Regions from separate parts of the Exiguobacterium sp. K1 genome, predicted to be linked through region 1. Evidence: riboswitches for the same ligand, from Rfam matches in the RefSeq annotation. Region 1 holds a riboswitch; each other region holds the start of a gene.

Evidence for each region. Region 1 has a riboswitch for S-adenosylmethionine ahead of N7U64_RS10920 (Na+/H+ antiporter NhaC family protein). Riboswitches for the same ligand answer to the same signal wherever they lie in the genome.
Region 2: linked by a shared signal. The riboswitch ahead of N7U64_RS07180 (methionine ABC transporter ATP-binding protein) and the one ahead of N7U64_RS10920 (Na+/H+ antiporter NhaC family protein) in region 1 are both predicted to bind S-adenosylmethionine.
Region 3: linked by a shared signal. The riboswitch ahead of mmuP (S-methylmethionine permease) and the one ahead of N7U64_RS10920 (Na+/H+ antiporter NhaC family protein) in region 1 are both predicted to bind S-adenosylmethionine.

What each region holds. Positions count from the first base shown of each region.
Region 1 is NZ_JAOTIT010000004.1:237,158-244,563, forward strand. Features, by position in the region: gene N7U64_RS10900 (alanine/glycine:cation symporter family protein) at 1-752, shown strand, start outside; gene N7U64_RS10905 (hypothetical protein) at 871-1,332, shown strand; gene N7U64_RS10910 (aldo/keto reductase) at 1,437-2,249, opposite strand; gene N7U64_RS10915 (hypothetical protein) at 2,407-2,607, shown strand; gene N7U64_RS10920 (Na+/H+ antiporter NhaC family protein) at 2,646-3,953, opposite strand; SAM riboswitch class I at 4,032-4,135, opposite strand; gene N7U64_RS10925 (metal ABC transporter solute-binding protein, Zn/Mn family) at 4,204-5,157, opposite strand; gene N7U64_RS10930 (alpha/beta hydrolase) at 5,335-6,294, shown strand; gene N7U64_RS10935 (histidine phosphatase family protein) at 6,346-6,936, shown strand; gene N7U64_RS10940 (YwpF family protein) at 6,933-7,406, opposite strand, start outside.
Region 2 is NZ_JAOTIT010000002.1:378,734-386,139, reverse strand. Features, by position in the region: gene N7U64_RS07210 (C40 family peptidase) at 1-80, opposite strand, end outside; gene rho (transcription termination factor Rho) at 442-1,806, shown strand; gene N7U64_RS07200 (type B 50S ribosomal protein L31) at 1,904-2,149, shown strand; gene N7U64_RS07195 (DedA family protein) at 2,185-2,835, opposite strand; gene N7U64_RS07190 (thymidine kinase) at 3,013-3,633, shown strand; gene N7U64_RS07185 (alpha/beta hydrolase) at 3,699-4,457, opposite strand; SAM riboswitch class I at 4,520-4,623, opposite strand; SAM riboswitch class I at 4,872-4,975, shown strand; gene N7U64_RS07180 (methionine ABC transporter ATP-binding protein) at 5,062-6,093, shown strand; gene N7U64_RS07175 (methionine ABC transporter permease) at 6,083-6,733, shown strand; gene N7U64_RS07170 (MetQ/NlpA family ABC transporter substrate-binding protein) at 6,764-7,406, shown strand, end outside.
Region 3 is NZ_JAOTIT010000004.1:63,884-71,289, reverse strand. Features, by position in the region: gene mmuM (homocysteine S-methyltransferase) at 1-815, opposite strand, end outside; gene mmuP (S-methylmethionine permease) at 790-2,190, opposite strand; SAM riboswitch class I at 2,271-2,372, opposite strand; gene N7U64_RS10070 (polysaccharide pyruvyl transferase family protein) at 2,480-3,898, opposite strand; gene N7U64_RS10065 (ketopantoate reductase family protein) at 4,088-4,999, opposite strand; gene N7U64_RS10060 (GntR family transcriptional regulator) at 5,183-5,899, shown strand; gene gntK (gluconokinase) at 5,892-7,406, shown strand, end outside.

The sequences.
Region 1 (7,406 bases):
CATTGCCGAACGTCTTTGGTCTGATTTTCCAAGAAGGTTTACTTGAGTTCAAAACACTGGCCGGCGGAGCAATCGGAGCCGCGGTCTTAAACGGAATCCGTCGTGGTCTTTTCTCGAATGAAGCCGGTATGGGTTCAGCTCCGAATGCCGCTGCGACGGCAGAAGTATCGCATCCCGTCAAACAGGGATTGATCCAGTCGTTTGCCGTTTTTGTCGACACACTGCTCGTCTGTTCTTCGACAGCGATGATTGTTTTAGTCAGTGGTGTTGCGACTAAGGATGCGAGTGGAGCACCGGTCGCCGGAATCGATTTGGCACAAGGAGCATTGGCGTCGCAAGTCGGTTCATTGGCCACAGCATTTATGGCGCTTGCGATTTTCTTGTTTGCCTTCAGTTCGATCGTCGGAAACTATTATTACGGCGAATCGAATATCAGCTTCATCAACGATAATAAGAAAATCATGATTGCGTACCGGATCATCGTCCTCGGTATGATTGTGTTTGGTTCACTTGTTCAAACGGCTGGACTTGTCTGGGCACTTGCCGACATCTTCATGGGCTTGATGGCGATTGTTAACTTGTATGCCATTTTCCGCTTAGCCAAAATTGCCAAGTTCGCACTGGATGATTATTCAGTGCAACGCAAAAAAGGACAGGATCCCCGGTTCCATAAAGATTCGATTCCGGATCTTCCGGGGAAAGAATTGCTTGAAGCATGGCAGGACGAAGACCAAAAAGAAAAAGCGATTTAATACGAAAAGGATCAGAGTCATCTGATCCTTTTTTTGTCTGGAGAGATTTTAATAATCGTTATTAAAGCAGTGTGAAAATGGGAATACTAAAAAAAACGACCGGAAAGGAGGGGGAAGGATGGAAAACATACATTATGTACGTGTCGCGGATGCCGTATGGGATTCGTTTGGAGATGATCCCCACATCATCATGGACTGGATTTTATTTATCCATGAAACACAACCTGATCATGAACAATTATTTGCACTCGAAGAAACGACTCCGTTGTATCAGTTGATGAGTCAAATCGATATCTTCATTGATCAAGAGACCCATTATAATCTGGGACGGGCGATTGTCGGGGAAGAACTGATTGTCAATGAAGAGCATGCGGCAATCGTCGGGATCCTTCCCTTGCCATTACTCATCATTTCGTCGGAGGTCATGCGGAACTTTGATCGCCATGCGCTTGAAGTGATTTATCAGGAAGCCGGCCGGCAAGGTGATTTTGATGAGGTCTGGGAACAGTTCGGAAATTTGTGCGCTTATTTTCACCAGGCGGAAGAGGCGCAGGATACGATTCTCGTCTATTATGTCTGACGGTCCATCACTCATATAGGAAAAAGGGGAGGTGGATGTGAATATCCGCCTCCCCTTCGTCTATAGAAAAACCATTTTTCTTTAAACCGATTGTGTATATTTACTTAAAAATCGATTTCGTCCGGATCCGGTCCGAGACGGACATCGGTTGCCAAACGGTCAATCTTCTCGAGATCATCTGCATCGAGTTGGAAGTCAAAGACATCGAAGTTTTCCGCAATGCGTTCAGGTGTGACCGATTTTGGAAGCGCCACGATGCCGTTGTCTAAATGCCAACGCAAGACGACTTGTGAAGGGGATTTGCCGTGCTTTTCGGCAATTTCCTTGAAGTCATTGATTTCGAGGAATTTCCCTTGCATGAGTGGGCTCCACGCCTCGACTTGAATGCTGTGGTCCTGTAAGTATTCGTGCAGCTCATGTTGCGGAAGTTGCGGATGAAGTTCCACCTGGTTGATCATCGGTGTCATTAGTCCTTCTTCAGCAAGTGTATCGAGATGATGTTCTTTGAAGTTCGAAACACCGATTGCCTTAATTTTGCCGGCTTCGTAAAGTTCGACCATGGCTTTCCATGCTTCGACATACCCTTCAACCGGCCAGTGGATCAGATAGAGATCAAGATAGTCGGTTTCGAGGCGTTCAAGTGACTCAGCGAAAGCTTCTTTCGTGCGTCCGGCACGAATGTCATCGTTCCATACTTTAGACGTTAAGAAGAGATCTTCACGGTTCACGCCGCTTTCTTTAATTCCTTTGGCGACACCACGTTCGTTTTTGTAAACGGCAGCCGTATCAATATGACGGTAACCGACACGTAGGGCTTCTGCGACGGCAGCCGGTGCTTCCGTCTCTTCATCGACTTGCCAGACACCGAATCCGATTTGTGGAATCGTGACACCATTTGAAAGTTTTGCGTATTGCATGTGTATACTCCTCCTTCAATGAAACGAGAATATGGAATTGCTCGTTTAGTTTAGCATGAACAAGCAAGAACGTCTGTTTCAACGCTCAAGGGAGGAAAAAGACGGTTAGAAAGCGAAATGAGGAGGGTAAATCTATAGAGGAAACGAGGTGTATTTTATGAAACGATCTGTTAAAAACGTACCCAAAGGTGTGTGGGCCGGCCTTGCAGCCTTGTTAGGGACACAAGCGGTATGCTTGTTCCTCGGCGCACGGAAGACGGGGCGGAATCCATGGGTCTGGGGAGGCGCAGGACTGATTCAGTTCCCGCTTCCAGCGATTGCGTACTTCATTCTCAACCGCCAAGACCGGAAAAAATAAGACAAACAGACCCGTCGCTGTTGCGACGGGTCTGTTTGTTATGAAACATTTTTTTGACGTGCGTCCGATGTTTTCCGACGCGGGAAGCCGAAAAGAATCGCGAGAGATCCGCATACGAAAAGCAGGAACGGATAAAACAGATAAGGAATCAGTTCCGGGGAAGCCGTTTTCGTTAATTCCGCTGCAATCAGCAACTGGGCGCCGTACGGGATGATTCCTTGGATACCGCAAGAGAAGATATCAAGGATACTGGCTGACTTTTTCCGGTCAATGTCATACGTATCCGCGATTTCTGCTGCCAGTGGACCGGCGACAAGAATCGAAATCGTATTGTTTGCTGTTGCGAGATTCGTCGCACTGACGAGTGCAGCCATACTGAATTCCGCACCGCGGCGTTGCGAGATTTTCCGCGTCAGCGTTTCTTTCAGATACGCGATCCCGCCGTTAAAGGTGATCAGACTGACGAGGCCACCCATCAGTAATGTCAAAATCGAGATTTCCGCCATTCCCATCAAGCCGTCAGACATCGACAGGACAAAACCGCTTAAGCCGAAACTGCCGTCAAGCATCCCGATAATTCCTGTCAGCAATGTACCGCCGACGAGGACGAGGATCACGTTGACGCCAAACAAGGCGAGTACGATGACGGACAGATACGGAATCAGTTTATAAAATTCAAACGCTTTTGCTTCGACAACATTTCCTGTACCTGAGACAAAGGCCAGGATGATGATGGTCAGAATAGCTGCCGGTAAAACGATCAGGAAGTTGGTTCTGAATTTGTCGCGCATGTTGGTTTTCTGTGTCCGGACGGCTGCAATCGTCGTATCGGAAATGAACGACAAGTTGTCGCCGAACATTGCGCCACCAACGACGGCGGCTGCCGCAACCGCGACATTGACACCGGTTGCTTCATGGATTCCAAGAGCGATCGGAGCGAGTGCCGCAATCGTACCGGTGGAAGTTCCCATCGCCATCGAGATGAAGGCGGCAATGATGAATAGTCCGCTCATCAGAAGGGACGGGGGTAAAAATGTTAATGATGCATTGACGGTCGCTTCGATTGCGCCGATTGCATCGGCCGTTCCGGAAAAGGCACCGGCAAGCAAGAAGATAAAGACCATAATCATGATGTCCGGATTTCCTGCACCTGCTGCAATCCGTTCCACTGTCTGATTGATGCCGCCCTTTGTTGTGACCGCCGCAAAAATCAAGGCAATCAAAGCCGCAATCAGAATCGGAAACTTGTAAAAGTCATCGTAAAAAATACCGGCACCGATAAAAAGAACTAAAAAGACAAGTAACGGTAGAAGTGCCCATTTATTCGGTGTAATCGTTTCGTTCATCAAACCACTCCTTTTCTACAAGTACAAAAAAAGACTCCTTCGCAAGAAAGAAGGAGGTCTTTACTGAAAAAGACGCTCTTCTTATCTCTCAAGCCGCAGCTTGCTGGATTTGGCACAGTACGATTTAATCGTCCGCTGCCGAAACATCATCGGGCCAGTCCCTCCGTCTCTCACGATAAAAAGAAGTCATTTAATTGTCTGAAATACGTTTTCTACCGTAACGTATCTTTTACTGCATGTCAACACTACTTCACTGAAGTGCTTGTTTGAGAGTCGCGACATTTTCATTCATCAAATCAAAATAGGAAGCATTTTGCTGTGCTTTCGTGACGGATTCGAGATTGTGGATCGTAATCGCTTCCGCTCCGATTTCCTGTTGAATGACGCGTGCGACTTTCGGTGAGACCGTCTCTTCGAAAGCGATATACTTCAAGTCGTGAAGTTTGGCTTCCTTGACGATTGCTGCCAGTTGCTTTTGCGAAGGCTCGTCCGACGGAGAGATGCCGGCAATCGGCAATTGTGAGAAGCCGTAGCGTTCCGCTAAATACCCGTAAGCGGCATGTGTCACGAGCAGTTCTTTTTTGGATCCGTCAGCAACAGCCTGTTGCAAGTTTTGATCAAGCTTATCGGCCTCGCCATTAAAAGCGGTGAGATTTTTCTCAAACGTTGCTTTTTTAGCAGGTACTTCTTTAGCGAGTGCCGTCGTAATGGATTGAGCCATCACTTTGGCATTGTTCGGATCGAGCCAGACATGCGGATCAAATTTGCCGTGATCATGCTCTTCTGCCGCATGGTCATCGGTATGTCCTTCATGCTCATGAAGCGTGGCATTCGCTTCGAGCAGGTCGATGCCTTTGCTCGTCTCGACGAAACGAACATCATTGCCTTTGAGACTGGCTTTGATTTTTTTTGAGTACGGCTCAAGTGTCGTACCCGTTAAAAGGAACAGATCACCTTGTGCGATTTCAGTCAGTTGTTTAGACGTCGGTTCGTACGAATGCGGATCGGCCCCCGAAGGTACGATCATCTGGACGTCGATGTCCGTGCCGCCAATTTCCCTGGCGATTGCTGCAGTGGCGAACGTTGATGTATAGACACGGAGATTTTGGTCGGCCGCATCCTGAGTGGATTCGGAAGAACCGCAGGCAGCAAGAAAAGCAGCTCCTGCAAAGGCGACCGTGAAAGCTGAAAGTAATTTTTTCATATGAATAAACCCTCCAAAAAAATATTAAAACGTAATTATTCCGATTTGAACCTTTTCACTATAACGAATCCGAAACCAAGCGTCAAGTACCAGTCAGGGAAGACGTTCGACTTCTAAATAAATCGGGTAAAAGACTAATAAGATTAGAAATCGAGAGGGAATTTCGGAGGTGATGAGGTGAAACGGGAAACCGCTTGGCTGATGGGAGGGGCAGCGATTTTAACGACGGCTGCGGCCGGAGCAAGCATCTGGAACAACTACGGTGCGTTATTACGATGGACAGAACCGGCTCTTCCGCTGTCAGAAGTCCAACTCGCGCCGCGAACGGTTGTGTATAAAACCGTTCACACCCAAGAATTGAAGCTGGATTTATACTATCCTCCAGGGGACGGTCCTTTCCCGGTCGCGATTTATGCGCATGGGGGAGCCTTCGTCAGGGGAAACCGGGATGATGTCTTTTGTTTTACACCAATCATGGAACGTTTCCTCGAGCTCGGTATCGCCGTTTGCAGCATCGATTACCGCTTATTCGAAGACGGCAGCTATTTTCCGGATAATCTGGAGGACGTACGGGACGCACTCTGTTTCTTGAATCAAGAGGCGGATGATTTACAAATCATGCGCGGACGGATGGTGCTGTGGGGAGATTCAGCCGGAGCCGCTTTGATGCTGACGACGGCACTCGCTCCGACGGAATTTGTCGGCGAACAAAAAATGGAACGCCTGCCGTTGATCAGCGGTGTCATTGCCTTGTATCCTCCAACGAATTTCCTGCTGTTCAAGTTCATTCAAACCTGGATTGCCCATATCAAGTTTTACGGGGGCGGCAGGGAAGAATGGCGGGAACTTATGACACGGGTCTCGCCGGTGACGCACTTACGAGCGGACTCGCCGCCGATCATGCTGCTGCACGGGAAAAAAGATCCGATTGTCCCGTTTACGCAAGCATTGCATTTCGTCGAAAAAGGAGCGGATGTCGGAGCGGATGTCCGACTGTTTTCCTTCCCGAACGGCACACATTCACTGGCGAGTTTTGCCCAAACGGAAAACCCGCTCAAAATCGAGCGGTTGCTGGAACGGATTGAAGCGTTCAGCTGTCAAGTCCTGGCGTTGCCGCCCCGGGAGACCCTTCACTAAAAAAGAAAACATGATACAATCAGTCATATTTCTTTTGAAGGAGACAGTGAAATGACAGAAATTTGTTTAGTGCGTCATGGTCAGACGGATTGGAATTTAAACGAACGGATTCAAGGACGGGAGGATATTCCGCTGAATGAAACCGGACGGTGGCAGGCTGAAATGAGTGCTGCGTATCTGGCGGAAGAACAATGGGACGTCTTGATTTCGAGCCCCTTATCGCGGGCAGTCGAGACGGCAGAAATCATCGGACGTTCCGTCGGACTGGACGTGGCGGAGACGGATGAACGGCTGGTCGAGCGGGAATTCGGTTTGGCGTCAGGTCAGCCTGTCGCCGGAATTTATGAGGCGGTCCAAGCGAACGATACCGTTCGTGTACCGGGGCTTGAAACCGAGCAGGAAATTCAACAGCGGGTATTTTCAGCCATTGAAGAACTGACAGAAAAATATCGGGGACAACGCCTGTTGATCGTCTGTCATTCACATACGATCAAAGCGGCGTTATCCTCGATTGATGAAAGCTTCAGTTACCGGACACCGCTTAAGAATGCGTGTGCCAACTATATTCGTTTCTCTGACCGGTACGAAATCGACCGGATCAATGTCGCGGATCATATCGTGGACAAGACGAAACGTCCTTAAGAAACAGGCGGGTTTTCCTGAAGATACTGTTTAAACGTTTCTTTTGCGATACTCGTAATATGGGCACCGCGTTTCGAACGGCGGTCTTTGTACTCTTGAATCAATGCTTCGCCGGTAAAGTGATCCTCAACGACTTCGCGTAAGATGGACTCCGACAAGTCATTTTTCATCATGACCATTTTGCCTTTGAACAGATAGGAGACACCTTCGTTCAAGGGCGTCGATTCCAGCGGTGTCACAATCATTGCGGCAGGATCGTTATCCGGGCGGGAAATCGTGATTTCAATCAGGGCCCGCAGATTTTTAGTAAATAACTCGTCGATGATCGGTTGATCGTTTTCAAGGACGACAATTTCAGCGACCCACTGTGCTGTCTGATCCGTGCTGACGGTCAGTCCGTCTTTAATCGTGACGGGAATCGTCGTATCCCGACCGGATTCATCCATGAGAATTCGTAAGGTGCACAATTT
Region 2 (7,406 bases), on a different contig from region 1:
TCAACCTTACCTGTTCCCACTGATGCAAATCCTGAAACCACTAATGCTGCTGTCGCGACCGATGCTAGAAAACGTTTCATATGTGAAATCCTCCATGTCATTTTAAAGTAGTTTTGAAAACCGAGTTATATGATGTATCTCATTAAGTGTTTGTTTAAGCAGTATGCCTTACAACTGTGTAAGTTTTTCTCTGCACGATTATCTTAGCATGCGGATACATGAAAACGTTTTTTCAGTTCCGCTACAAAACATGACGTTTTTGTAACATAACTGCAATAATATACTCGAATATTACAAAGAAGAAATTCCCATTTCTTAAATCACGACGAAATGGATGAAATGTGATACCTTTAATTCACGAAGAATCTACAACATGATCCTTTACACCATGAAGACGAAATCCTTTGCTCCTGAATTTATACGAAGAATAGGTGAATGCATATGCCAACTGAAAAAACTGACAAACCAGAACGTTCCTATACACTTGCTCAACTCAGTAACCTGACATTAAAAGATTTATATGAGATCGCTAAAACAAAAAACGTACCGCAGTACCGTGAGGCTCGTAAGCGCGAATTAATGTTCAAGATTCTTAAAGCGCAGGCAGAATCCACCGGTCTTTATTTCCTCGAGGGGGTACTCGAAGTCATCCCCGGAAACCCACAAATGCAAAATGACGGCGGCTTCGGCTTCCTTCGTCCTATCAACTACTCGCAATCCTCTGAAGACATCTATATCGCCGCTTCACAAATCCGCCGCTTTAATCTCCGTAACGGAGACGTCGTGACTGGGAAAGTTCGTCCGCCAAAAGAAAATGAACGGTTCCAAGGCTTATTAAGTGTGGAAGCCGTCAATGGAGAAGCGCCGGATACAGCCCGGAACCGTCTGTTCTTCCCGGCACTGACACCAATCTATCCCGACCGTCTGATGCGCCTTGAGACGGAACCCCGCCATTTGTCGGTCCGGGTGATGGATATGATTGCGCCGGTCGGATTTGGTCAGCGCGGTCTGATCGTTGCGCCGCCAAAAGCAGGTAAAACTTCTCTATTAAAAGAAATCGCGAACTCAATCCAAGTCAATCATCCGGATGTTGAACTGATTATTCTATTGATCGACGAACGGCCGGAAGAAGTGACGGATATCGAACGTTCCGTACCGGGCGCAGATGTTGTCAGTTCGACATTTGACGAAACACCGGACAACCACGTCCGGATTTCAGAACTTGTGTTGGAACGGGCAATGCGTCTCGTCGAACATAAAAAAGATGTCGTTATTTTAATGGATTCGATTACGCGTTTGACACGGGCTTATAACCTGACTGTGCCGCAAAGCGGACGAACATTGTCCGGCGGGATTGATCCGGCAGCTTTCCACAAGCCGAAACGCTTTTTCGGTGCCGCACGGAACATCGAACACGGCGGCAGCCTGACGATTCTTGCGACTGCTCTTGTCGAGACCGGTTCACGGATGGATGATGTCATCTATGAAGAGTTTAAAGGGACGGGGAACATGGAACTGCATCTGGACCGAAAATTATCCGAGCGTCGGATTTTCCCGGCCATCGATATCCGGAAATCCGGAACACGGAAAGAAGAGTTGCTGTTACCGAAGGAACAACTGGATGCCTTATGGACGATCCGCCGGACGATGAACGAGTCCAATGAGTTCGTCGACAGCTTCTTACGCAAGATCCGGGATACAAAAAATAACGAAGAATTTTTCGTTGAACTGGAGAAAGAAAAGAAGAAACCCGTCCGGCGTGCGCCTGTGAAGCCACGTGTGACGAAAACCGACACAACGACTTGAAAATAGGTATTGCGGGGCATGAAAAAATCGTTTAGTATAGGAAGGTAACTTACTCTGGCTCAGCAAATGAACCAGGGCGGAAGGAGAGAAAACAACCATGAAACAAGGAATTCACCCAAACTACAACAAAGTTGTATTTATGGACTCAACTACTGAGTACAAATTCTTGACTGGTTCTACACGTTCTTCGAACGAGACAATCACTTGGGAAGATGGAAACGAGTACCCACTCATCCGTGTGGATGTGTCTTCGGACTCGCACCCATTCTACACTGGTCGTCAAAAGTTCAACGCTGCAGACGGTCGTGTCGATCGCTTCAACAAAAAATACGGCCGCAAGTAATTGCGACTTCAGTATTAAAAAACAGCCTGTCTCCATCACTGGAGCAGGCTGTTTTTGTATAGGCTGAATTTGGCACGATACGTCAGGTACGTTTTCAGAACGAAAGACAGGCCGATTGCACCGGCAGCACCGACCAGGTAAGGGAGTGTATCCGGATTGTTCGCGAAATGTTCGAGCAGTAGACTGAAGGAAAAATGACGCCCTAAAAAATATCCGGCTCCTAAAAAAACACTGATCCAAATGAGAGCACCTGTATACGCATAGGTGGCGAAGATCCGGAACGGCATTTTCGAGACACCGGCAAAAAAGGCGGACAACTGCCGAAGACCCGGTATGTAGTAACCGATGATTAGGACGGTTTTTCCGTAACGTAAAAATCCGGCTTCGGCTTTAAAGATATGTTTTTCAGAAATCCGTAATTTCGGAGCCATTCGATGCAGTAACGGCATTCCGAGCTTCAAACCGAGAACGTAGCTGATCGTCATACCGATGCAACTGCCGGCATAGGCGGCAAGAATCGTTCCGACGAGCGGTAAATCACCGTGATGCATCCAAAATCCTGACATGACGAGTAACGTCTCGTCCGGAACCGGAAGACCGACGATTCCACCGGCCAGAAGAATTGCGAGTCCGAACGCTCCATATTGGTGGAGGACTTCGTGTAATATGTGATGAATCGGAGTCACCTTCCTTCAAAGAAACTTCTCTTTCAGTGTACAGGAAATACATACCAGTTGAAATGAGAAGATGAAGAAAGTGGCGAATTTGGCAAGGGTTTTTGATTTTTAGAAGTCAATCCTTTTTCTCAATTTAGATTCGGGCTATACTCGTTAAAGTGACTAATTTAGAGGACGGTGTTTACGATGATGCATGTGATCAATCAATATGGTTGGATTGAAGTGATTTGCGGAAGTATGTTTTCCGGCAAGTCGGAAGAACTGATCCGTCGTGTCAGACGGGCACAGTATGGAAAGTTACCGGTTCAAGTGTTCAAGCCGGCAATCGATGACCGGTATCATGAGGAACACGTCGTGTCGCACGTCGGCAATTCGGTCATCGCGATTCCGATGGCGACGAGCCGTGATGTCTATGCAGCAGTGGCGGAAGAGACGCAAATCGTCGCAATTGACGAAGTTCAATTTTTTGACGATGAGATTGTCGCCGTCATCGAAGCACTGGCTCAAGATGGCAAACGCGTCATTTGCGCAGGCCTCGATCAAGATTTTCGGGCAGAACCATTCGGCAAGATGCCTGAATTATTGGCACGCGCAGAATTCGTGACAAAACTTCAGGCGATTTGTCTGTCGTGCGGCGATCCGGCATCGCGGACCCAACGATTGATTGACGGAAAACCGGCCAACTACAATGATCCGATCATTCTGGTCGGGGCATCTGAGTCCTATGAACCACGTTGCCGCCATTGCCATCAAGTACCGGGAAAACCACAACCGTTGCAGGAATGGAAAAAGCAGCAGCACAATTAAGAAATGTAAAAAAGCGAACGATTCCCGGCAGTCAGACCGAAGAATCGTTCGCTTTTTTTTTGAAATCAACCGGTCTGTGTCAACCGGCTGAACTGTTCGACGAACTGAAGTGTTTCGCGGACAATCGTCTTTTGGTCGTGATCAAGCGTTGCGACGTGATAGGAGTCAAGCAGACAGTAACTGCGCTTATCCGCCGCACCGATCGTCCGGTACAAATAATCGGAACAGACCGGCGGCACGACATGATCCTCGGCAGAATATAAAATAAGTGTCGGAATTTGAATTGCCGCAAGGGCTGACCGTGTCTCCTTAATCAGTCGTAACAGTTCCGAAGCGCAGACAGCGGGGACGAAATCATAGATGATTTCAAAAGCCGACTGTTTAATATCAGGCGCACTTTCCGGCAGATAGACCGGACAATCGGTGAACGATAAGGCTTCATAGGCAGGGACGGACAAGGCGGCATTGATGGTGATGATTCCTGCGACCGGGAGACCTTCAGCGGCAAGTGACAGGGCAAGTGTTGCCCCCATCGATTGGCCGACGATGAAGACGGATTCGCATCGTCCCGCCAATTGTTCAAAGCCGTCCCGGACGCTCTGCTTCCAGTCATCGGCCGTCGCCGCTTCGAATTCTCGCAGATCCGTCCCATGCCCGTGCAGGCGTGGCGCATGGACGGAAAAACCGTGTGCGGCGAACTGTTCTCCTACAGCCCGAACACTTTGCGGCGTTGCATTAAAACCATGACAGAGCAAAATGCCGACGGATCCGCGTCCTAAGGAAAAGGCTTCGGCACCCGGTATAACAGGATAAACCATACTCATCATCTCGTCCTCCATTTCAAAAATAAAAACCCGTTTGGCTTTGGACGCAAACGAGTTTCTCGTGTGTATCATCCAAAGCAGCTGCTTTGCTGGTCGGAGCACCTTGCCGATCGGCAGGTTGCCGTGGAGTCCTAGAGCCAGGTCTCTCGTCCACTCTTGATATATCGTATAGGAATTGTCGGATTAATCATTGAGAAGATGATAGCATTGACGGAAAGGGATTGTCAAACTCTCTTTAATGGCATCAAAACTTATGCAAGGATCCGGTTTGTCCCGGGACAGCAATCGATATGGGTCATATGGTTTATTTTTGAAAATATGGTTGACCTTTAAAAGATCTTTCTGTAGTGTAAAAATTAGTTTTACGACATAAGTTCAACCGGCAACAACACACATACGAATTTCATACCGCAACACTTATCCAGAGAGGTGGAGGGACTGGCCCTACGAAACCTCGGCAACAGACTCATTATGAGCACTGTGCCAATTCCATCAGACAATTGTCTGAGAGATGAGTCGAGTGGATTCTGCCATTGTGCGGATCCAGGTCTCTTCTTGTTTCTTAAGAAGAGACCTTTTTTGTATTTTGAAGGGGGAAAAAGTGGTGATTACATTCAAAAATGTAAAAAAAATCTATGAAACAAATGATCAATCGATCGCTGCGCTGAATGGCGTGGATCTTGAAATCCGAAAAGGCGAAATCTTCGGCGTCATCGGTTTCAGCGGAGCCGGGAAAAGTTCCTTATTACGTTGCGTCAACCTGCTTGAACGGCCGACATCCGGCAGTGTGACGGTCGATGGACAAGATTTGACGACACTGTCGGCGAAGCAATTACGGGAAGCGAAGCAACACATCGGGATGATCTTTCAGCACTTCAACCTGCTGGATTCGAATACAGTGTTTGCGAATGTCGCAAAACCCCTTGTCTTAAAAGGTGTCAAAAAAGATGAGGTCCAGCGGCGGGTCACGGAACTGCTCGAGTTCGTCGACCTGGCAGATAAAGCCGATCATTATCCGGATCAGTTATCGGGCGGGCAGAAACAACGGGTCGGCATCGCCCGGGCACTCGCCACCCAGCCGTCGGTCCTGTTGTGTGACGAAGCGACTTCCGCCCTCGATCCGCAGACGACCCAACACATACTGCGTCTGCTGAAGCAAATCAATCAGGAATACGGCATCACAATTTTACTGATTACCCATGAGATGGGGGTCATCCGCGAGATTTGTGACCGGGTCGCCGTCATCGAAGCCGGTCAGCTGATTGAATCGGGGACCGTGTTCGACGTCTTCTCAAATCCGCAGACGGCGACGGCGAAAAACTTCGTCCGCTCTGTCATGCAGGATGAGATTCCGGCCTCGGTTCAAAAAGTCATCGACCAACGGGATGCCGGCCATCACATCTACAAAATCAACTTCCTCGGGGCAGGGACGGGACAACCGCTCTTATCGCAGGTCGCGAAACGCTTTGATGTCGATCTCAACATCCTGCACGGCAGCATCACGGAACTGCAAAACATCCCGTTCGGCAGTCTGCTCGTTGAACTGATTGGCGATGCGGCAGAAATCAAGCGGGCACTACAATATATCGATCAATCGGATGTCATCGTCGAGGAGGTGCTCGCAGATGCTAGTTAATTACACGGACATCTGGACTGCTTTTCTGCAGACGTTGACGATGGTCGGACTGTCATTACTCTTCTCGACATTGATTGGTTTACCACTCGGGATTCTGCTTGTCGTGACACGCAAAGGAGCGTTGCTCGAACAAATTCCGTTCTTCAATGTCTTAAGCGGCATCGTCAACATCTTCCGGTCCGTTCCGTTCATCATTCTGCTCGTGGCAATCATTCCGCTGACACGTTTGATTGTCGGCTCGTCGATCGGAACGCAGGCGGCAATCGTCCCGCTCGTCTTTTATGCGGCACCGTACATTGCCCGCCTGATTGAAAGTTCATTGCTTGAAGTCGATACCGGTGTCCTCGAGGCGGCGGAAGCGATGGGGGCAACACCGTTGCAGACGATTTTCCGTTTTCTGTTGCCGGAAGCTCTCAGCTCGCTTGTTCTGAACCTGACGATTGCGACGATCGGTTTGATCGGCGCGTCAGCGATGGCCGGGGCGATCGGCGGCGGCGGACTTGGTGACTTGGCGATTACCTACGGTTACCAACGGTTTGATACGACGGTCATGATCATCACGGTCGGAATTCTCGTCATCTTGGTTCAAGGACTACAGACGACAGGCAATCTGTTGGCACGAAAAATTCGGAGACACTAAAAAAAGAGAGAAAAAAGGGAGAGATGGATGATGAAAAAAGGTTTAGCGATTGGTGCAGCATTAACGACGGTATTGTTTGCGGGATGTGCCGCTTCCGGAGAAGAAGATCAAAAGACAGTCAAGCTCGGAGTCAGCGGTTCTGATACACAAGTCTGGGAATACGTCGCGAAAAAAGCGAAGAAAGAGGGCATCACGATTGAACTCGTCAAGTTCTCCGACTACGTCCAGCCGAACCTCGCCCTGGCGGAAGGGGAGATTGATGCGAACTCGTTCCAGACCGTCTCTTACTTTAACGCCTTCAAAAAAGAACATAAGTTAAAACTGTCGCCGATTGCGACGACGGTCATCGCGCCGATGGGGATTTATTCGGATAAGGTCAAAGACGTCAAAGACATTCCGGTCGGCGGAAAGATTGCCGTTCCGAACGAAGCGACGAACATGGGTCGGGCATTGCTGCTGTTGCAGGAAGCCGGCTTGATTAAATTGCCGGACGACTTTGACGGTAACGGCTCCGTTGATAAAATCGTCGAGAATCCGAAAAAACTGAAGATTGTCCCGGTCGTGGCCGGTCAGACACCACGCGTGCTGCCGGATGTCTCGGCCTCGATCATCAATAACGGAATTGCCGTCGATGCCGGCTTCAACCCGATCAAGGACTCGATTCTCCATGAAA
Region 3 (7,406 bases), 170 kb from region 1:
GTACACACTGCTTCACCGGACCAGGTTTTGCTGACCGGATCATACTGTTCACCGGAATTCGGATAAACGATAATCGGGACATCTGTCAGTTGTTTCAACGCTGTGATGAAATCCGTCGCAATCGATGCCGGAAAACAGTTGGCACCGACCGCTGCCAGTTGCGGATGATCTCCTAACGCTTCGATACATTCGCTCAACGGTGTCCCTTCACTGATGTGTGTTGCGTCACGCAGGGAAAAGGCAAGCCAGGCCGACTGTTCCGGAAACTCCTCAAGCAGTCGGAACAGTACTTTCGCTTCCTGCAAGGACGGAATCGTCTCAAATGCTAACACGTCCGCCCCTGCTTCAATTAACGCTTCGAGCCGCGGACGATGGAATGCTTCGAGCTGTGCATCGTCGACTCCGTAATGACCGACATATTCAGATCCGTCCGATAAGTAGGCACCATAAGGACCAATTGATCCTGCAATCAGAGCGTGAGCCGCAGCCTGTCCGGTTTCCGCACGCGCCTGTTGTGCCAGATATACGGTTTGTTTGATCAGTTCAACCGCTTCATCCTCTTTAATTCCCCGACTGCCGAATCCGGTCACGCTTGCCTGATAACTAGCGGTGATGGCGCAATCTGCTCCAATCTTAAAATAATCCGCATGGACCCGGTGAATCTGTTCCGGTTCTTCAAGCAATACCCGTGCCGACCACAGCGGGTCGTCGAGATTACTCCCGTGACGTTCGAGTTCCGTTGCCAGTGCTCCGTCCAATAAAATATAAGGCTGTTTTTTTAATAGTTGCTCAACTGGATTGTTGTTCTTTGACATCTTCCTCACTCCGTTTCCATGATGTTTTAGTCAGATGATGAACGATGTAGCAGACCGCGATAAAAGGAACACCAAAATAAAGGGCAACCCGTTGCGTCGGATCAAAGGCGATTCCGATCAAAGAAGCCAGACACATCAAAAAGGATAAAATCGGTACAAACGGATACCAGGGCGTCCGGTAGACCAAATCGCTGACATCCTTTCCTTCTTGCAGATACCGTTTGCGGAACATGAACTGTGAGGCACTGATGCTCATCCAGACGACGACGACGGCCAGTCCCGAGATCGAGACAAGGGCAATGTAGACAGAATCCGGTGCATAGATGCTCGAAAACAGGGCCAGCAGACCACCGATCATACTGAAGAGAACGGCACGTGTCGGCACTCCGTTCGCATTTAATTTAGAAAAGAACGGCGTAATCATCCGTTGATCGGATAAAGACCAGAGCATCCGTGAGGCGGCATAAAGACCTGAGTTCGCTGCCGATAAAATCGCTGTCAGGATAACGAAGTTCATGATGTCTGCTGCAAACGGGAGACCGATCCGTTCGAACACGGCAACGAATGGACTTTCGAGTACTCCTTTTGAGTCGTTTGGTAAAAGAATCGCGAGCACAATGATCGTTCCGACAAAAAATAACACAAGCCGGAAGACGGTCGTTCGAATGGCCAGCGGTACCGTTCGTTTCGGATCAACGGCTTCACCTGCCGCAATCCCGATCAACTCTGTTCCGGAATAGGCAAAGTTGACGGCGAGCATGGTCATCAGAATGGCGAATGCTCCGTTTGGAAACAGTCCACCCTCCGTCAAAGGAGCAAGCAACGGAGCCTGCGATCCATCAGCAAGCGGTAAAAATCCGACAATGGCCGCTGTTCCCAGGACGATGAACACTAAAATCGTCAGCACCTTAACGGCGGAAAACCAAAATTCGACTTCTGCGAACAACCGAACCGTCAAGACGTTAATCCCTAAAATCATGACGACAAATAACGCGCTGAACAGCCAGACCGGAACGTCCGGAAACCAGCGTTGCATCAATAAACCGGCTGCCGTAAACTCTGAACCGAGCGCAACTGTCCATGTCAGCCAGTAGAGCCAGGCGACGGTATACCCTGTTCCGGACCCAAGATATTTTGTCGCGTAACTGTGAAAGGCACCGGTTTCCGGCATATGTACGCTTAACTCTCCTAAACAGAGCATGACGAGATAGACGGCCAGAGCTCCGACCAAGTACGATAAAATCGTTCCGACACGCCCCGCCTGCTCCAGCGTATAACCTGTACTTAAAAATAATCCCGTCCCGATGACACCGCCAAGTGACAGCATGACGATATGCCGGGATTCCATTTTCCGACGAAACGTTCCTTCTTTCATTGCTCCTCCACACTCCTCTTTCTCTCATAAAATAAAAAACGCACCCACATGCATGGGTGCGTCGGTCGACAATAAAAAGAAGCTTATCGATCGGGTGCAACACCCGCAGGAATTAGCACAGTATCTTTCGACCTGTTGCTGAGGCTTCAAAGGGCCAGTCCCTCCACCTCTCTGGATAAGAATGTAATTTTTCATAACAGTACCAACCCCGTTCTGAATTGTCAACACAATTCAGAATTTATCATACAAAAAAACGCCTTACACCAAATTGGTATAAGACGTCTATCGCTTATTTTTTCGCAAACAAATCGGCAGTCTTCAATGCCATCCGAACCGCTTTGCGGTTCAATGTGCCTTGTTGATGCTTCATTTCTTTTGTTTGATTGTTCAACTTGCCTTGAAGCGATTTGATTTTTTTATCTTTTTCAGCCATTTTTGCTTTATCGCGTTTTTGAGCAGCCACGATTTTTTGCTCTTCGGCCGGGAAGTATGATTCAAAACGTGAAACAGCTTCTTCAATGCTGATTCCTGTGATCGGTTTAACGACCGGGAGCAACTCTGCTTTTGCCATTTCGCGATCAAACGGAACGTTCTCCGGATAGTTCGTTTCTTTGTAGATGTGCTCTAAATCATTTGTGTTCAAGAAATCAACGAAGTTGTCGAAGTTACGTGCTTGAACACGTGTCGGGCTTTGGAAGTCAGCTGACTCAATCACATCCGACAAGCGTGTGCTGTCTGTGATGTCATTTGCCCAGATGTGTGTCAATTGGTGATAATCCGTTAATTCACGCATTCGTGCATCTTTCGGAATCAGGATACTTGGTGTTCCGGCAAGTGTTGCCGTGATGTTTCCGTGAAGACGTGCTCCGAAGCTGAAATCTGCTTCTTTCAAGAAGTCGATCCATGTCTGTGCGTTCAGGAAGAAGCGGACACGGTCATTCATGTAAGTCGGATCTGACATTTTAACCGGATAGTTCGTGACCGATAAGTCAGCAATCGGATGTGTCCCTGTGTACGTCAAACGCAACTCTTTCATCCATTGCGGGATGAAGTAGTGATTCGGATACTCTTCCATTCCGCGTGTGATGAAGTTAAGGACGTTTTGCGGTGCAAGACGTGACGAGTTAACCCCGATCATTGAATCTTTTGTGATGTTCGTTTCACGGATCTTCAAGTCACGACCGAACGCATACATCGATGGGCAACCGATGACTTTGTGGTCGATTCCTTCACGGAAACCAAGACGCGTCAGGTATTTTGATGTGATTTCGCCGCGAAGTCCAAGCATGCTTGAGCGCTCAAGAACTGCACTGACAAACGCTTTAACATCTTCATCGAACGAGAAACCGTCGTTTAAGTTCGCTTCAAACGGTGCACGTAAACCGACACCGATGACGACGACCGGAATCTTTAATTTTTTAATTAATTTTGTATATTTACGAAGTGTCGGAACGAATTCTTTACGGAATGCGTCAGCGAGTGGAATGACATACAAATCGAAGTTCGCGTTGATCTCATCTGCACGCTCTTCTTCATAATAGTAGTAATCAGGCGTGATTGTCGTACCTTCTGTCATCAAAGTGCGGAAAATACTGTATTGATAAATCAGGTTTCCGACATTTCCTCCGATTGAGTTATGTTTCATCAAGTATTCTGCGTCGAACTGTTCAAACGGTGTCATACCCGCACGGATAATAATACGTTTCATGTAAAATAATTCCCCTCTCACTTCTGTTCTCATAAAATATATTTTGGTTTTTTAACCATCTTGTCTTTTCAAGAATAGTTGAATGCAATTCAGCAAGTCAACGAATAGCTGAAAATTACACATTATTGTGGATTATTAAAAATATTAGGCTCAATACAACCTAACCTTTATTCCCGATATAACTACTAGTTAAACATCTTTTCTCGACATACGGTAAATTTCGAGGTTCGCATAAATCGCCGGCAACAATACTTGTATTGTATCGTCTTTCGAAAGAAGTGTTCCGAACAGGTGGGCGGATTCGACTTCACTGCCCTTCTCCATGTCACGTAACAAGGACGATTTCATCGTATCCGTCATTTGGGCAATCTGTTTCTGTTGAATCTGTTCAATGCCGTCACTGAACACGGCACCTTGGTGTTCCATTTCTTCCTTCGCTTCCGTTGCCAGGCGACGGATCATCCTCATGCCTTGTTCCTGCGAACGAATCGGACCGATTGCTGAGCGGAAGAGTGACGTCACACCGGAAAACGTCGTGATGAACAGATACTTATTCCACATGTCGCGGGTAATCGTATCTGAATAGTTGATCGGAGCCGCTGTTCCGGTCAAATGCTGCTTCAATTCTTCCAAGCGGTCTGTCCGCGTTCCCGGCAATGGACCAAATAACAGATGGTGGGACGGACTCGTCTGAAGGATACGCCCTTGTGCATCAAGCGTCGATTCAATAAAGCAGAGTCCACCCAGCACACGCTGTTCTCCAAAACGGTCCACTAACTGTTTCAAATGTGCCATGCCGTTTAAGAGCGGCAGGATGTATGTATGTTCCGAAACAAAAGGTGCGATATCGTGCAACACCTGTTCCAAATGATAGGCTTTTGTCGACAAGATGATCACATCAAAGGTCTCGTCTGCCCCTGCTTCAATTAAACGCGGCGTAAGATGGATATCACCATGCAGACTGTTAATTTCGAGTCCTGATGTTTTTAACTCCTGTAATCGCCGCTCCCGGACTAAAAATGTGACGTCTTCCCCTTTTTCCGCCAATCGTGCGCCGAAATAACCGCCGACGGCACCGGCACCGACCACTAAAATCTTCATTTAATCCCCTCCATCTGACTGATTCATCACTTTCTCTTATATGCTTTCATTCTTTAGCCTATCACATCAGAAAGCAGCGATTCAGGAAAGATGACAATTTAATTAAAGCGCTTGCATTTTAGTTTCCGTCGTTTATACTACTTGTATACAAGTATACTTATCAAACAAAGTAGGTGCTTTTTTATGTCTGATCTTTTATACCCGATTAAATGGTTATCAAAAGCATCCGCCGGTGATCGTGTCGCCCATGAACTGCGAATGCGGATCATTTCCGGCAAGATCGAGAGCGGTACCGTCCTATCCGAAAACAAACTGGCCGCTGATTTTTCCGTCAGCCGGTCTCCTGTCCGGGATGCCCTGAAAGTATTGGCGTCAGAACGGATTATCCGGTTGGAACGGATGGGTGCCGTCGTCGTCGGGCTGTCCAAAAAAGACATTCAGGAAATTTATGACGTCCGACTGTTAATCGAAACGTTCGTTTTTGAACGGATCGTCAAGATGGATCGTCAAGATCTGGTCCGTGAACTGAGCAAAGTTCTCGAGATGATGAAGATTGCCATCAAGTATAAGGATGCGGATGAATTTTCGTATCAAGACGTCCTGTTTCACGAAACGATCATCCGGTCGATTGATCACGGATATGTCAGCATGATGTGGCAGAATCTCAAGCCCGTCATGGAAAGCTTCATCTTATTGTCGATGCGTCAGCGTCTCGATGAGGACATCGAAGATTTCGAGCGGATTCTCGAGAACCATGCGCTCTACATCGAAGCGATTGAGACCGGCGACCGCAAACGAATGATTGCCTCGCTGCATCAGAACTTTGATGATGTGCAGGAAGTCGAAGATTTATGGAAATCGCAACAACTGATGACGAAGGGAGTCGAACCACATGACTGAACACATGTTAGGGATTGATATTGGGACGACGAGCACCAAAGCCGTACTCTTTACGACAAAAGGAGAAGTCGTCGGACAAACGAACGTCGGCTATCCGCTCCACACGCCGAATCGTTCGACGGCGGAACAGGATCCGGAAGAGATTTTTCATGCCGTCCTTGAAAGCATCCGGTTGATGACGAAACAACATCCGACGGAGCAACCAAAGTTTGTCGCCTTCAGCAGTGCCATGCACAGTCTGATCGCAATGGATGAACACGATCAACCGTTGACGGCCTGCATCACATGGGCCGACAGCCGGAGCGAAGTCTGGTCGAACCGGATCAAGGAGCAGTACGGGTACTCGATTTATCACCGCACCGGAACTCCGGTTCACCCTATGTCGCCGCTCAGTAAGATTTGTTGGCTCGTCGAAGAGCATCCGGACATTGCGGCACGGACGAAAAAATATATCGGAATCAAGGAATTTGTTTTCCAACGTCTGTTCGGACAATATGTCATCGACCATTCTCTCGCTTCAGCAACCGGCTTGTTCAATATCCATGAGCTTGACTGGGATACGGAAGCGTTGCAGGTCGCAGGCATCGATGCATCAAAACTGTCGCGCCCTGTTTCTACGACGACGTCCTTTACCGATTTGGCACCGGAATATGCCAAACAAATCGGATTAAACGCTTCGACACCGTTTTTAATCGGTGCAAGTGACGGCGTTCTGTCGAATCTCGGGGTGAACGCGATCCGCAAGGGCGAAATCGCGATTACAATCGGCACGAGCGGCGCGATCCGAACGATCATCGACCGTCCGCAAACGGACGAAAAAGGCCGGATTTTCTGTTATGCCTTAACCGAGAACCATTGGGTCATCGGTGGACCGGTCAACAACGGCGGTATGGTCTTACGCTGGATCCGCGACGAACTGGCCTCGGCGGAAGTCGAGACAGCGAAACGACTCGGAATCGATGCGTATGCTGTCTTGACGAAGATTGCCGAACGGGTCCGGCCGGGATCAGACGGTTTACTGTTCCATCCGTATCTGTCCGGCGAGCGGGCTCCGCTTTGGAATCCGGATGTCAGCGGTTCTTTCTTCGGATTGACGCTGTCGCACAAAAAAGAACATATGATTCGGGCCGCCCTGGAAGGTGTCATTTATAACTTATACACCGTCTTCCTTGCGCTCATCGAATGTATGGACGGTCCGGTCACACGGATACAGGCAACCGGGGGGTTTGCCCGTTCTGAAGTGTGGCGTCAAATGATGGCGGATATCTTCGAATCGGAAGTCGTCATTCCGGAAAGTTTTGAAAGTTCATGTCTTGGAGCCTGTATTCTCGGATTGTATGCGACAGGGGAAGTCGATTCGTTCGAGGTGGCAGCAGACATGATCGGCGATACACATCGCCATGTGCCAAATGAGGAAGCCATGCACGAATACCGTCAGTTACTGCCGATTTTCATCAGTTTGGCACGTGTTCTGGAAACGGATTATCGACGCATCGCTACGTATCAA